2 regions of the Streptomyces sp. NPDC018045 genome follow, and region 1 is predicted to be linked to the other one. Evidence: riboswitches for the same ligand, from Rfam matches in the RefSeq annotation. Region 1 holds a riboswitch; the other holds the start of a gene.
What was found. A riboswitch is a leader RNA that binds a small molecule or an ion and turns the genes downstream of it on or off. The one in region 1 is predicted to bind cobalamin.
Positions count from the first base shown of each region.

Region 2: it holds a riboswitch for cobalamin, as region 1 does, so the genes downstream of both, ACH4EB_RS19770 (FecCD family ABC transporter permease) here and ACH4EB_RS25510 (ribonucleoside-diphosphate reductase subunit alpha) in region 1, are expected to answer to the same signal.

Region 1 is NZ_JBIRFL010000013.1:36,809-42,117, reverse strand. Features, by position in the region: gene ACH4EB_RS25520 (TolB family protein) at 1-301, opposite strand, end outside; gene ACH4EB_RS25515 (TolB family protein) at 392-1,534, opposite strand; cobalamin riboswitch at 2,059-2,199, shown strand; gene ACH4EB_RS25510 (ribonucleoside-diphosphate reductase subunit alpha) at 2,357-4,795, shown strand; gene ACH4EB_RS25505 (ribonucleotide-diphosphate reductase subunit beta) at 4,798-5,309, shown strand, end outside.
Region 2 is NZ_JBIRFL010000007.1:307,302-312,610, forward strand. Features, by position in the region: gene ACH4EB_RS19745 (sulfurtransferase) at 1-165, shown strand, start outside; gene ACH4EB_RS19750 (DUF1416 domain-containing protein) at 221-508, shown strand; gene ACH4EB_RS19755 (DUF3099 domain-containing protein) at 622-909, shown strand; gene ACH4EB_RS19760 (DsrE family protein) at 942-1,307, opposite strand; gene ACH4EB_RS19765 (FABP family protein) at 1,623-2,186, shown strand; cobalamin riboswitch at 2,210-2,341, shown strand; gene ACH4EB_RS19770 (FecCD family ABC transporter permease) at 2,441-3,550, shown strand; gene ACH4EB_RS19775 (ABC transporter ATP-binding protein) at 3,550-4,344, shown strand; gene ACH4EB_RS19780 (ABC transporter substrate-binding protein) at 4,434-5,309, shown strand, end outside.

The DNA of each region.
Region 1 (5,309 bases):
CGACCCGTTCGACGGCGCCCGACCTCAGGTCCTTGACGAAGATGTCCGACTGCCCGTTGGTGTCGCCGGGCACCAGGTTGGTCGCGGCGGAGTCGAAGGTGACGTACCGGCCGTCGGCGCTGAGCGCCGAGCCGGACGAGCCGCCGTTGCCCTGGGTGCCGTCGGCGGCGACGCTGGCCCGCTCGGTGCCGGGCGGCGGCGCGGACCGGGCGCCGGCCGTCGTGGCGGGCAGCAGCGCGGCGAGCGCGCACACGCCCGTCACTGCGGTGAGTCTTCGTGCGGTGGTGCGGGTGGGCCTCATGGTCGGTTCCCCTCCTGGTCGGTGCGTTGGGTGCGGCCCGTGCCCGCGCGCCGGTGTCGCGGCACGCGGGCGCGTCGGCGGGCCGGTACGTCAGTGCCGGAGCCGGCGGACGAAGACGTCGCCCGTCCCGTTCGTGTCCCCGGGCACCAGCCCGGCGTCGCGTGAGTCGAACGCGGCCAGCCGCCCGGTGGCGTCGGGTGCCGCGGTGTTCGTCCAGGACGCCGACTGGCCGCCGCCCGCACCGACGTTGATCCGCTCGACGCGCCCGGTCCGCAGGTCGCGGACGAAGCCGTCGACCTGGCCGTTGGTGTCGCCGGGCACCAGGTTGGTGGCGGCGGAGGTGAAGAAGAGCCGCCGGTTGTCCGCGCTGAGCCGCCCGTCGGAGGACCAGCCGTTGCCCTGGGAGCCGTCGTGCGCGCGGGACAGCAGCCGGGTGGTGCCCTGCTCCAGGTCGCGGGCGAAGAGGTCGTACGTGCCGTTGGTGTCGTCCGGCACCACGTCCGCGGCCAGGGCGGAGAAGACCGCGTACCGGCCGTCGGGGCTGAGCCCCGGGGACGGCGACACGCCGACGACGGCGTCCGTGGTGCTCAGGCTCGCCGGCCGGGTCCGTCCGGTGTCCAGGTCGTGGACGTACATGGGGTCCTGCGGCGGCGGCCGGCGGAAGCCGGGCCCGGCGGGGGTGAGGTTCCGCGCCTTCGAGGTGAACGCGATCCGGCGGCCGTCGGCGCTGATCGACGGGAAGGCGGACGCGGCGTCGGCCTGGGTGCCGTCACTCGCCGCGCTCACCCGTCGTACCGTTCCCGCCCGCACATCGTGAACGAAGATGTCCAGGCTCTCGTTGGTGTCGCCGGGCACCAGGTCCGGGCGGTGAGAGCCGAAGGCGAGCCGGTGGCCGCTGCCGCTGAGGGCGAAGTTCTGCACCCCGTACCCGTACGGGGACTTCCCGGCGCCCGCGGTGGGGCTGGTGGTGCGCCCGGTGCGGCGGTCGTGGACGAAGACGTCGCCCTCGTCGTTGGTGTCGCCGCTGACCAGGTTCGCCGCGCTGGAGTAGAAGGCGACGTACCGGCCGTCGGCGCTGATCTCGGGCGAGCCGGACAGGCCGTCGCCGAGCGTGCCGTCGCTGCCGACGCTGACCAGGTCGACCTTTCCCGTCCGTAAATCCTTGACGTAGACGTCCTGGTGGCCGTTGGTGTCCGTGGGCCCCAGATTGGTGGCTTCCGAGGTGAATGCCACGAACCGCCCGTTCGCGCTGAGCTTCGGATCCCCGGAAAAACCGTTTCCTTGCGTTCCGTCCGCGGCCACGCTGACCCGCTCGGTGACCCCGGCCGCAGGCGAAGCGGCCGCCCCGGACGCGGGCAGCACCCCCGCCACGGCACACGCTCCCGCCACCAGACCCACGACGCGCACGGCGCCACGCGCCCCACCCGTTCTTCGCATGTTTCCCCCCTCACACAAGGCCCCCACCCGCCCCGCCGGCCGACGGAGCAGACAAGGAGCCAATACGCTTCAGGGGGCCCGGTCAACGCATCAGGGACGTTCCGCGCCACCAATACGCCCCCTGCATCAGCCGCTGTCCAGGCCGTTCGGAACGGCCGGGCAACGGCTTCGGAACCCCCCGGGAACGGCCTCGCAGCCGCCTCGTGACACCCTCTCGGAGGTCCCGGCCCACCCCCGGAGCGCGCCCCGAACGGCCGCCGAATACCACGGCTTCGGACAACCCCGCGCCAACGCGACACAAGATATGGGGGTGGGTGCACGAGGCAGCACAAGATGTATGCTCGTGCTCGCTGTCGTCGCAGGGGAATCCGGTGCGAATCCGGAACTGTCCCGCAACGGTGTACGAAGTGCGTAAACCGCACCCGTGAGTCCGAAGACCTGCCCACAGCACGTCCACGCCGGAACCGGCGCGGACGTCGATACGTCCGGGTCTCGCGGGTTGGACCGGTGGACGCTGCGCGGTGTGCCCGCGCGCCCCTTGCCGTGCCGGGGGCGCCGCACGCCCGCACGCGCCGCCGTGCCCTCCCCGGACCCTCGCCGAGTGAGGGAGAGCAGCACGTGACCATCGCGCCAACGGAGCCCGCAGCAGCCGAGCAGGTCGCGCAGCCCGCGAAGGACACGCAGCCCCGGCAGGGCACCGGCGGCCGGGCCGAGGACGGCCCCGGCGCCGCCCTGCTGCGCACGCTGACCGACCTCACCGCCGACCTGCCCGCCACCGACCCGGGCAAGATCGCCGCCGCCGCGCTGCGCGGCCGCCACCCCGGCTCCGACGAGGCCGAGCTGCGCTCGCTGGCCATGGAGGCCGCGGCCGGCCTGATCGGCGACGAGCCGCAGTACTCCAAGCTCGCCGCCCGCCTGCTGACCCGCGCCATCGCCGAGGAGGCGGCCGCGGAGGGGGCGACCGCCTTCTCGGCCTCCGTCGCCGTCGGCCACCGCGAGGGCCTGATCGCCGACAGCACGGCGGAGTTCGTACGGACCCACGCGGCCCGCCTGGACGAGTTGGTGGAGCGCGCCCTGGCGGACGGCGCGGACGACCGGTTCGGCTACTTCGGCCTGCGCACCCTGCACTCCCGCTACCTGCTGCGCCACCCGATCTCCCGCCAGGTGATCGAGACCCCGCAGCACTTCCTGCTGCGGGTGGCCTGTGGCCTGGCCGAGGACCACAGCGAGCGGGCCCTGGCCGACGTCGCCGAGCTGTACCGGCTGACCAGCACACTGTCGTACCTGCCCTCCTCGCCGACGCTGTTCAACTCCGGCACCCGGCACCCGCAGATGTCCTCCTGCTACCTGCTGGACTCCCCGCTGGACGAGCTGGACTCGATCTACGACCGCTACCACCAGGTGGCGCGGCTGTCGAAGCACGCCGGCGGCATCGGCCTGTCGTACTCCCGGGTCCGCGCCCGCGGCTCGCTGATCCGCGGCACCAACGGCCATTCCAACGGCATCGTGCCGTTCCTGCGCACCCTGGACGCCTCGGTCGCGGCCGTGAACCAGGGCGGCCGGCGCAAGGGCGCCGCCTGCGTCTACCTGGAGACCTGGCACGCGGACCTGGAGGAGTTCCTGGAGCTGCGCGACAACACGGGCGAGGAGGCCCGGCGCACCCACAACCTGAACATCGCGCACTGGATCCCCGACGAGTTCATGCGCCGCGTGGAGGCCGACGCCGACTGGTCGCTGTTCTCCCCCAGCGACGCGCCCGAACTGGTGGACCTGTACGGCGACGAGTTCGACGCCGCGTACCGCAAGGCCGAGGCCGAGGGCCGCGCCGTCAAGCAGGTCCCGGCCCGCGTCCTGTACTCGCGGATGATGCGCACCCTCGCGCAGACCGGCAACGGCTGGATGACCTTCAAGGACGCCGCCAACCGCACCGCGAACCAGACCGCCGAGCCCGGCAAGGTCGTGCACTCCTCGAACCTGTGCACCGAGATCCTGGAGGTCACTGACGACGGCGAGACCGCCGTCTGCAACCTCGGCTCGGTCAACCTCGCCGCCCACCTGGGTGACGACGGTGAGATGGACTGGGAGCGGCTGGACGCCACGGTCCGCACCGCCGTGACCTTCCTGGACCGCGTGGTGGACATCAACTTCTACCCGACCGAGCAGGCCGGCGCCTCCAACTCCCGCTGGCGCCCGGTGGGCCTGGGCCTGATGGGCCTCCAGGACGTCTTCTTCCGGCTGCGGCTGGGCTTCGACTCGCCCGAGGCGCGGGAGCTGTCCACCCGCATCTCCGAGCGGATCATGCTCGCGGCGTACGAGGCGTCCGCCGACCTCGCCGAGCGGCACGGCCCGCACCCGGCCTGGTCCGCGACCCGTACGGCCCGCGGCGTGCTGCACCCCGACCACTACCCGAACGCCGAGCCGCGCTGGGCGGACCGGTGGGCGGCGCTGCGCGCCCGTATCGCGGCGACCGGGATGCGCAACTCGCTGCTGCTGGCCATCGCGCCGACCGCCACCATCGCCTCCATCGCGGGCGTGTACGAGTGCATCGAGCCGCAGGTCTCGAACCTGTTCAAGCGCGAGACGCTGTCGGGCGAATTCCTCCAGGTCAACGCGTACCTGATCGAGGAGCTGAAGGCGCTGGGCCTGTGGGACGCGCGCACTCGTGACGCGCTGCGCGAGGCCAACGGCTCGGTGCAGGAGCTGGACTGGATTCCCGCCGGCATCCGCGAGCTGTACCGCACGGCCTGGGAGATCCCGCAGCGCGCGCTGATCGACATGGCGGCGGACCGTACGCCCTACCTCGACCAGAGCCAGTCGCTGAACCTGTTCATGGCCTCCCCGACCATCGGCAAGCTCAGCTCGATGTACGCGTACGCCTGGAAGCGCGGCATCAAGACCACGTACTACCTCCGCTCGCGTCCGGCGACCCGTATCGCCCAGTCCGCGCGCGGCACCGGCGGGGGCGCGCAGCCCGCTCCCGTCCCCGCTCAGGCGGCCGATCCCGAGGCCGTCGCCTGCTCCCTGGAAAACCCCGAGTCCTGCGAGGCATGCCAGTAACCATGACTACCGCACCCGAGAAGAACGACACCCCCGAGACGTCCGCGGCCGCCTCGCACACCGCCACCACCGGCAGCAAGAACCTCCTCGACCCGGGCTTCGAGCTGACCCTGCGCCCGATGCGCTACCCGGACTTCTACGACCGCTACCGGGACGCGATCAAGAACACCTGGACCGTGGAGGAGGTCGACCTCCACTCCGACGTGGCCGACCTCGCCAAGCTGTCGCCCGGCGAGCAGCACATGATCGGCCGGCTCGTCGCGTTCTTCGCGACCGGCGACTCGATCGTGGCGAACAACCTGGTCCTGACGCTCTACAAGCACATCAACTCCCCCGAGGCGCGGCTCTACCTGAGCCGGCAGCTCTTCGAGGAGGCCGTGCACGTCCAGTTCTATCTGACGCTGCTGGACACCTACCTGCCCGATCCGGACGACCGCGCGGCCGCGTTCGCCGCGGTGGAGAACATCCCCTCCATCCGCGAGAAGGCCGAGTTCTGCTTCAAGTGGATGGACTC
Region 2 (5,309 bases), on a different contig from region 1:
ACGAAGGACACCATCGCCTACTGCCGCATCGGCGAGCGCTCGGCGCTCACCTGGTTCGTGCTGCACGAGCTGCTCGGCCAGAGCAACGTCAAGAACTACGACGGCTCCTGGACCGAGTACGGCTCGCTGGTCGGCGTGCCGATCGAGCTCGGCGCCGCCAAGTAGCGCACCGCCGCACCGCCTCCCTCCCGTACCCCTCAACCACCAAGGAAGTACCCCCATGTGTGGAGCCAAGGCCGGCGGCCCGGACGCTTCGGCCATCAAGCCGGGCGAGACCACGATCCAGGGCAGCGTGACCCGCGACGGCCAGCCCGTCACCGGTTACGTGCGCCTGCTGGACAGCACCGGCGAGTTCACCGCCGAGGTCCCCACCTCGGCGACCGGGCAGTTCCGCTTCTACGCGGCCGAGGGCACCTGGACGCTGCGCGCCCTGGTCCCGGGCGCGACCGCGGACCGCACCGTCGTCGCGCAGCACGGTGGCCTCGCGGAGGTCGCCATCGCCGTCTGACACCACGTACGCACGTACGGCCGCCGGGCCGCGCCCCAGGGGTTTGGACGCCTTCGCAAGGGGTGCGGCCCGCCGCGCTTCCCAGCCGCGGCGGCCGGATCTACGGTGGAACCATGTCCGCGCACCAGCGTCCGCCCGCGCAGCGCCGGCACCGCCGGTACTTCGTCCTGATGGGCGTGTGCATCGCCCTGTTCGTGCTGGCGTGGGGCGTCGTACGGCTGTGGTCCGTACCGGCGGCCGTGGCGATGTGCGTGGTCGCCATGGTCATCCCGCCGTTCGCGGCGATCATCGGCAACCGGCGGGAGCCGGGTGAGCGCTGGTGGGACGAGTCGGGCGACCCCGAGTCGGACCGGTGGTGGCGCGAGCTGGACGACCACGGCCCCGGCTCCGGCCGCCGCTGAGCCGTCCTCCGGCCCGCCGCCCTCAGCCGCCCTCAGTAGACGAGCGCCTGCACGCCGTCCGGCATGATCTCGCTCACGAAGACCTGCGCTCCGGCGATCCGGGCGCACTCGATGAGGTCCTTCTCGTCGATGTCCCGGCGGGCCGCGCACTGGGTGCACACGGTGATGGTGCCGCCGCCCGACACGATCCCGTCGATCAGGTCCGGCAGCGGCGCCGCGTGCGGCAGCTCGAACTCCGCCGCGCGCCCCGGCAGCGCGAACCACACCGACTCCCCGGTCAGCCACAGGGAGACGTGCACCCCGCTGGCCACGGCCACCGCCGCCACCGTGAACGCCTGCGAGCACCGCTCGGGGGCGTCCGACCCCGCCGTCACCTTGATCACCAGCTTCTTGGCCATACGGTCACTCTAGAACCGCGGCCCACGCCGCCGGTCACCCGGCGGGACCGACCTCACAGCGCCGCCACCGGCCATGCCGACTAGACTCGCTTCCGGTCCGTAACACCTCACTCCGTCCGAGGAGCGCGCTCGTGCTTGAGGCAGTCTTCACCACCCTGCTCGTCCTGGTCGCCGTCGGCGTCGTCGCCTTCGCCGGGCTGACCTGGAAGAAGCTGTACCAGGGCCAGCGCTGACTCCCGCCCGCCGCCCGCACCCCGGGTACGAGCGCTTCGCGCGCCCCTACCACCTTTTCCCCGATACAGATCGCCTGAGCTGATGATCGAGATCCCGTCCGACCTGAACCCGGCCCTCGTGCCCCTCGCCTTCCTGCTCGGCAACTGGGAGGGCGCGGGCGTCGCGGACTTCCCCGGTACCGAGAAGTGCAACTTCGGCCAAGAGGTCACCTTCACCCACGACGGGCGTGACTTCCTCGAATACACCTCGCACAGTTGGGTGCTCGACGCCGAGGGCAAGAAGGTCGCACCGCTGGAGACCGAGTCCGGCTACTGGCGCATCGACAAGGACCGCAAGGTCGAGATCGTGATGATCCGCGACGGCGGTGTCGCGGAGGTCTGGTACGGCGAGCTGGCCGACCAGAAGCCGCAGATCGACCTGGCGACCGACGCCGTGGCGCGCACCGCCGCCTCCGGCCCGTACACCGGCGGCAAGCGCCTGTACGGGTACGTGAACAGCGACCTGATGTGGGTCGGCGAGAAGGCCACCCCCGAGGTGCCGCTGCGCCCGTACATGTCGGCCCACCTGAAGAAGGTCGTCGACCCCAGCGAGTGGGCCAAGGACCTCAAGGACCTGCCGGACGACGGCATCGCCTTCTTCAAGTAGACGGCCTGCACGTCAGACAGCACACGCAAGACAGCACACACAGTCGCAGAGCGCCCCGCGGGGGAAGTCCGGTGAGAGTCCGGCGCTGACCCGCAACGGTGTGCGGAACGTCCGTTCCGCCAGCCCGATCACCCGCGGGGGCGCCCGTTCCTGACAACTCGCCGTGGACTGCGAGGGGACACCGCCGCCGGCCTCGCGCCACGCGCCGGCCCCTGACCGTACGGACACGGCCCGAGCCGAAGGCGTACGTCCTCTTGGCCGCCTCCGCCCGTACCGCAGATCCCGCCCACGGCGCGGACCCCGCCGGCGCCCGGCCGCGTACCGGCTCGCCGGTGCCCACCGGGCCGCTGGTCGCCGGGCTCGCCGTCGTCCTGCTCGCCTCGCTGGTGTGCGGCGTCGGCCTCGGCGCCGCCGGCATCGGGTGGGATGAGGTGCTGCGCCACCTCGGCTCCGGGCTGAGCGGCGGCACCATCACCTCCGACGAGGTCTCCGCGTACACCATCGTGTGGGAGCTGCGCTTCCCGCGCGCGCTCCTGGCCGCCGTCGTCGGCGCGGGGCTGTCCGCCATCGGCGTGGCCGTCCAGGCCCTGGTGCGCAATGCCCTCGCCGATCCCTTCGTACTCGGCATCTCCTCCGGCGCGGCGGTCGGTGCCAACGCCGTCCTGCTCTTCGGCTCGCTGGCGGCGCTCGGCGTCTGGGCGCTGTCCACGGCCGCCTTCGGCTCGGCGCTGCTGGCCATGGCGCTGGTGTACGCGGCGGCCCGCAGCGCGCACGGCCTGACGCCGCTGCGGCTGGTGCTGACCGGCTCCGCGATGTACTACGGCTTCTCCGCACTCTCCACCCTGATGGTCTTCGCCGCCGACCGGGGCGAGGCGGCGCGCTCCGCCATGATGTGGCTGCTCGGCAGCCTCAGCGGGGCGGGCTGGGGCTCACTGCCCGTCGCCGCGGCGGCGGTGGCCGGCGCGCTGCTGTACCTGATGCTCTCCGCGGGCCGCCTGAACGCGCTCGCCATGGGCGACGAGTCGGCCGCCGCGCTCGGCGTGGACCCCGGACGGCTGCGGCGGGAACTGTTCGCGGTCACGGCGGCCGTCACCGGCGCGGTGGTCGCGGTCAGCGGGGCGATCGGCTTCGTCGGGCTGATGGTGCCGCATGTGACCCGGATGCTGGTGGGCGCCGGGCACCGCCGGGTGCTGGCGGTGGCTCCGCTGCTGGGCGCGGTGCTGATGGTGTGGGTGGACGTCCTGTCCCGGGTGCTGCTGGCGCCCGTCGAACTGCCGGTCGGGGTGATCACCGCCGTGATCGGCGTACCGGCCTTCGTCCTCCTGATGCGGCGCCGCGGCTACACGTTCGGGGGCGGGGTCTGATGCGGGTCGACATCGACGCGGTGTCCGTGGACGTGGCCGGTGCCCGGCTCGTGCACGACATCACCCTGCGCGCGGACAGCGGCCGGGTCGTCGGGCTGGTCGGGCCCAACGGCAGCGGCAAGTCCACCCTGCTGCGCTGCGCCTACCGCGCGCTGCGCCCGGCCGCCGGGACGGTGCGGCTGGACGGCACCGACCTGCACACCATGGGCGTACGCGAAGGGGCCCGGCACCTGGCCGCGCTGCCCCAGGAGTCGGCGACCGAGTTCGGGTTCACGGCCGCCGAGGTCGTCGCGATGGGGCGGCTGCCGCACCAGCGCGGGTCCGGGCGGCCGAGCGCGGCGGACCTCCGGGTGTGCGAGCGGGCGCTGGTACGGACCGGCGCGGCCCACCTGGCCGAGCGCTCGTTCCTGAGCCTGTCCGGCGGGGAGAAGCAGCGCGTCCTGATCGCCCGCGCGCTGGCCCAGGAGCCGCGGGTGCTGGTGCTGGACGAGCCGACGAACCACCTCGACATCGCCCAGCAGCTCGAACTGCTGGCGCTGGTGCGGGACAGCGGACTGACGGTGCTGACCGCGCTGCACGACCTGAACCTGGCCGCCGGGCACTGCGACGAGCTGTACGTCATCTCCGGCGGGCGCATCGTCGCCTCCGGCGCGCCGCACGACGTGCTGGGGCCGGAGCTGCTGGCCGAGGTGTTCGGGGTGCGCGCACACCGCGTACCGCACCCCGAAACCGGCGCCGTACAGCTCCTGTTCGACCGCCTGCCCGGCCGTACCGCCCCGTCGGCCGCCTCCTGACGACCGCCGCGCCCCCCGGACCAAGCCCCCTACAACCTGCCGTACCAACCCCCGCGAAGCCCGTCGTGAAGCCCGCCCCGAGGAGCCCCATGCGCACCCGCCACCGCACCGCCGCCCTGCTCACCGCCCTCACGCTCGCCGCGCTCACCGGCTGCGGCGCGCACGTCGCCGAGGACGGCAAGGACGGCGCGGCCAAGGCGTCCGGGCCGAGCGGGTCCGGTCACTACCCGGTGACGGTCGAGAACTGCGGGACGAGGACGACGTACGACAAGGCGCCCCGGCGGGTGGTCACCAACGACGTCGGGATCGCCGACATCATGTTCGCGCTCGGCCTGGAGGACCACATGGCCGGGTACGTCATGCCGGAGTACCGGGGCCGGATCGACGCCGTCGCCTGGAAGGACGCGTACGCCAAGGTGCCCTGGCTCTCCAAAAAGGCGATCACCAAGGAGATCGCCCTGGACGCCAGGGCCGACCTGGTCTTCGCGGGCTGGAACTACGGCTTCGGCGAGGACAGCGACGTCACCCCCGCCTCCCTGAAGAAGCTCGGCATCGGCAGCTACGTCCTGACCGAGTCGTGCCGCAACGGGGCCGACGGCCGTCAGGGCGGCGCGCGCGGCGTGATGCCGCCGCTGGACGCGCTCTACACCGACCTGAAGACCCTCGGGAAGATCTTCGACGTCGAGGACCGGGCGGACGCGCTGATCGCCACGTACCGCAAGCAGGTGGCCGACGCCCAGGCCAAGGCGCCCGAGGACGGCGCCCGGCCCACCGTCTTCCTCTACGACGGCGGCCAGGACAAGCCGATGACCTCCGGCCGCTTCGCCGGGCCGCACGACATCATCACCAAGGCCGGCGGCGACCACGTCATGAAGGACCTCAAGGACTCCTGGACCACGGTCGGGTGGGAGACGGTGGTCGAGCGGGACCCGGACGTGATCGTCATCAACGACTACGGCACACCG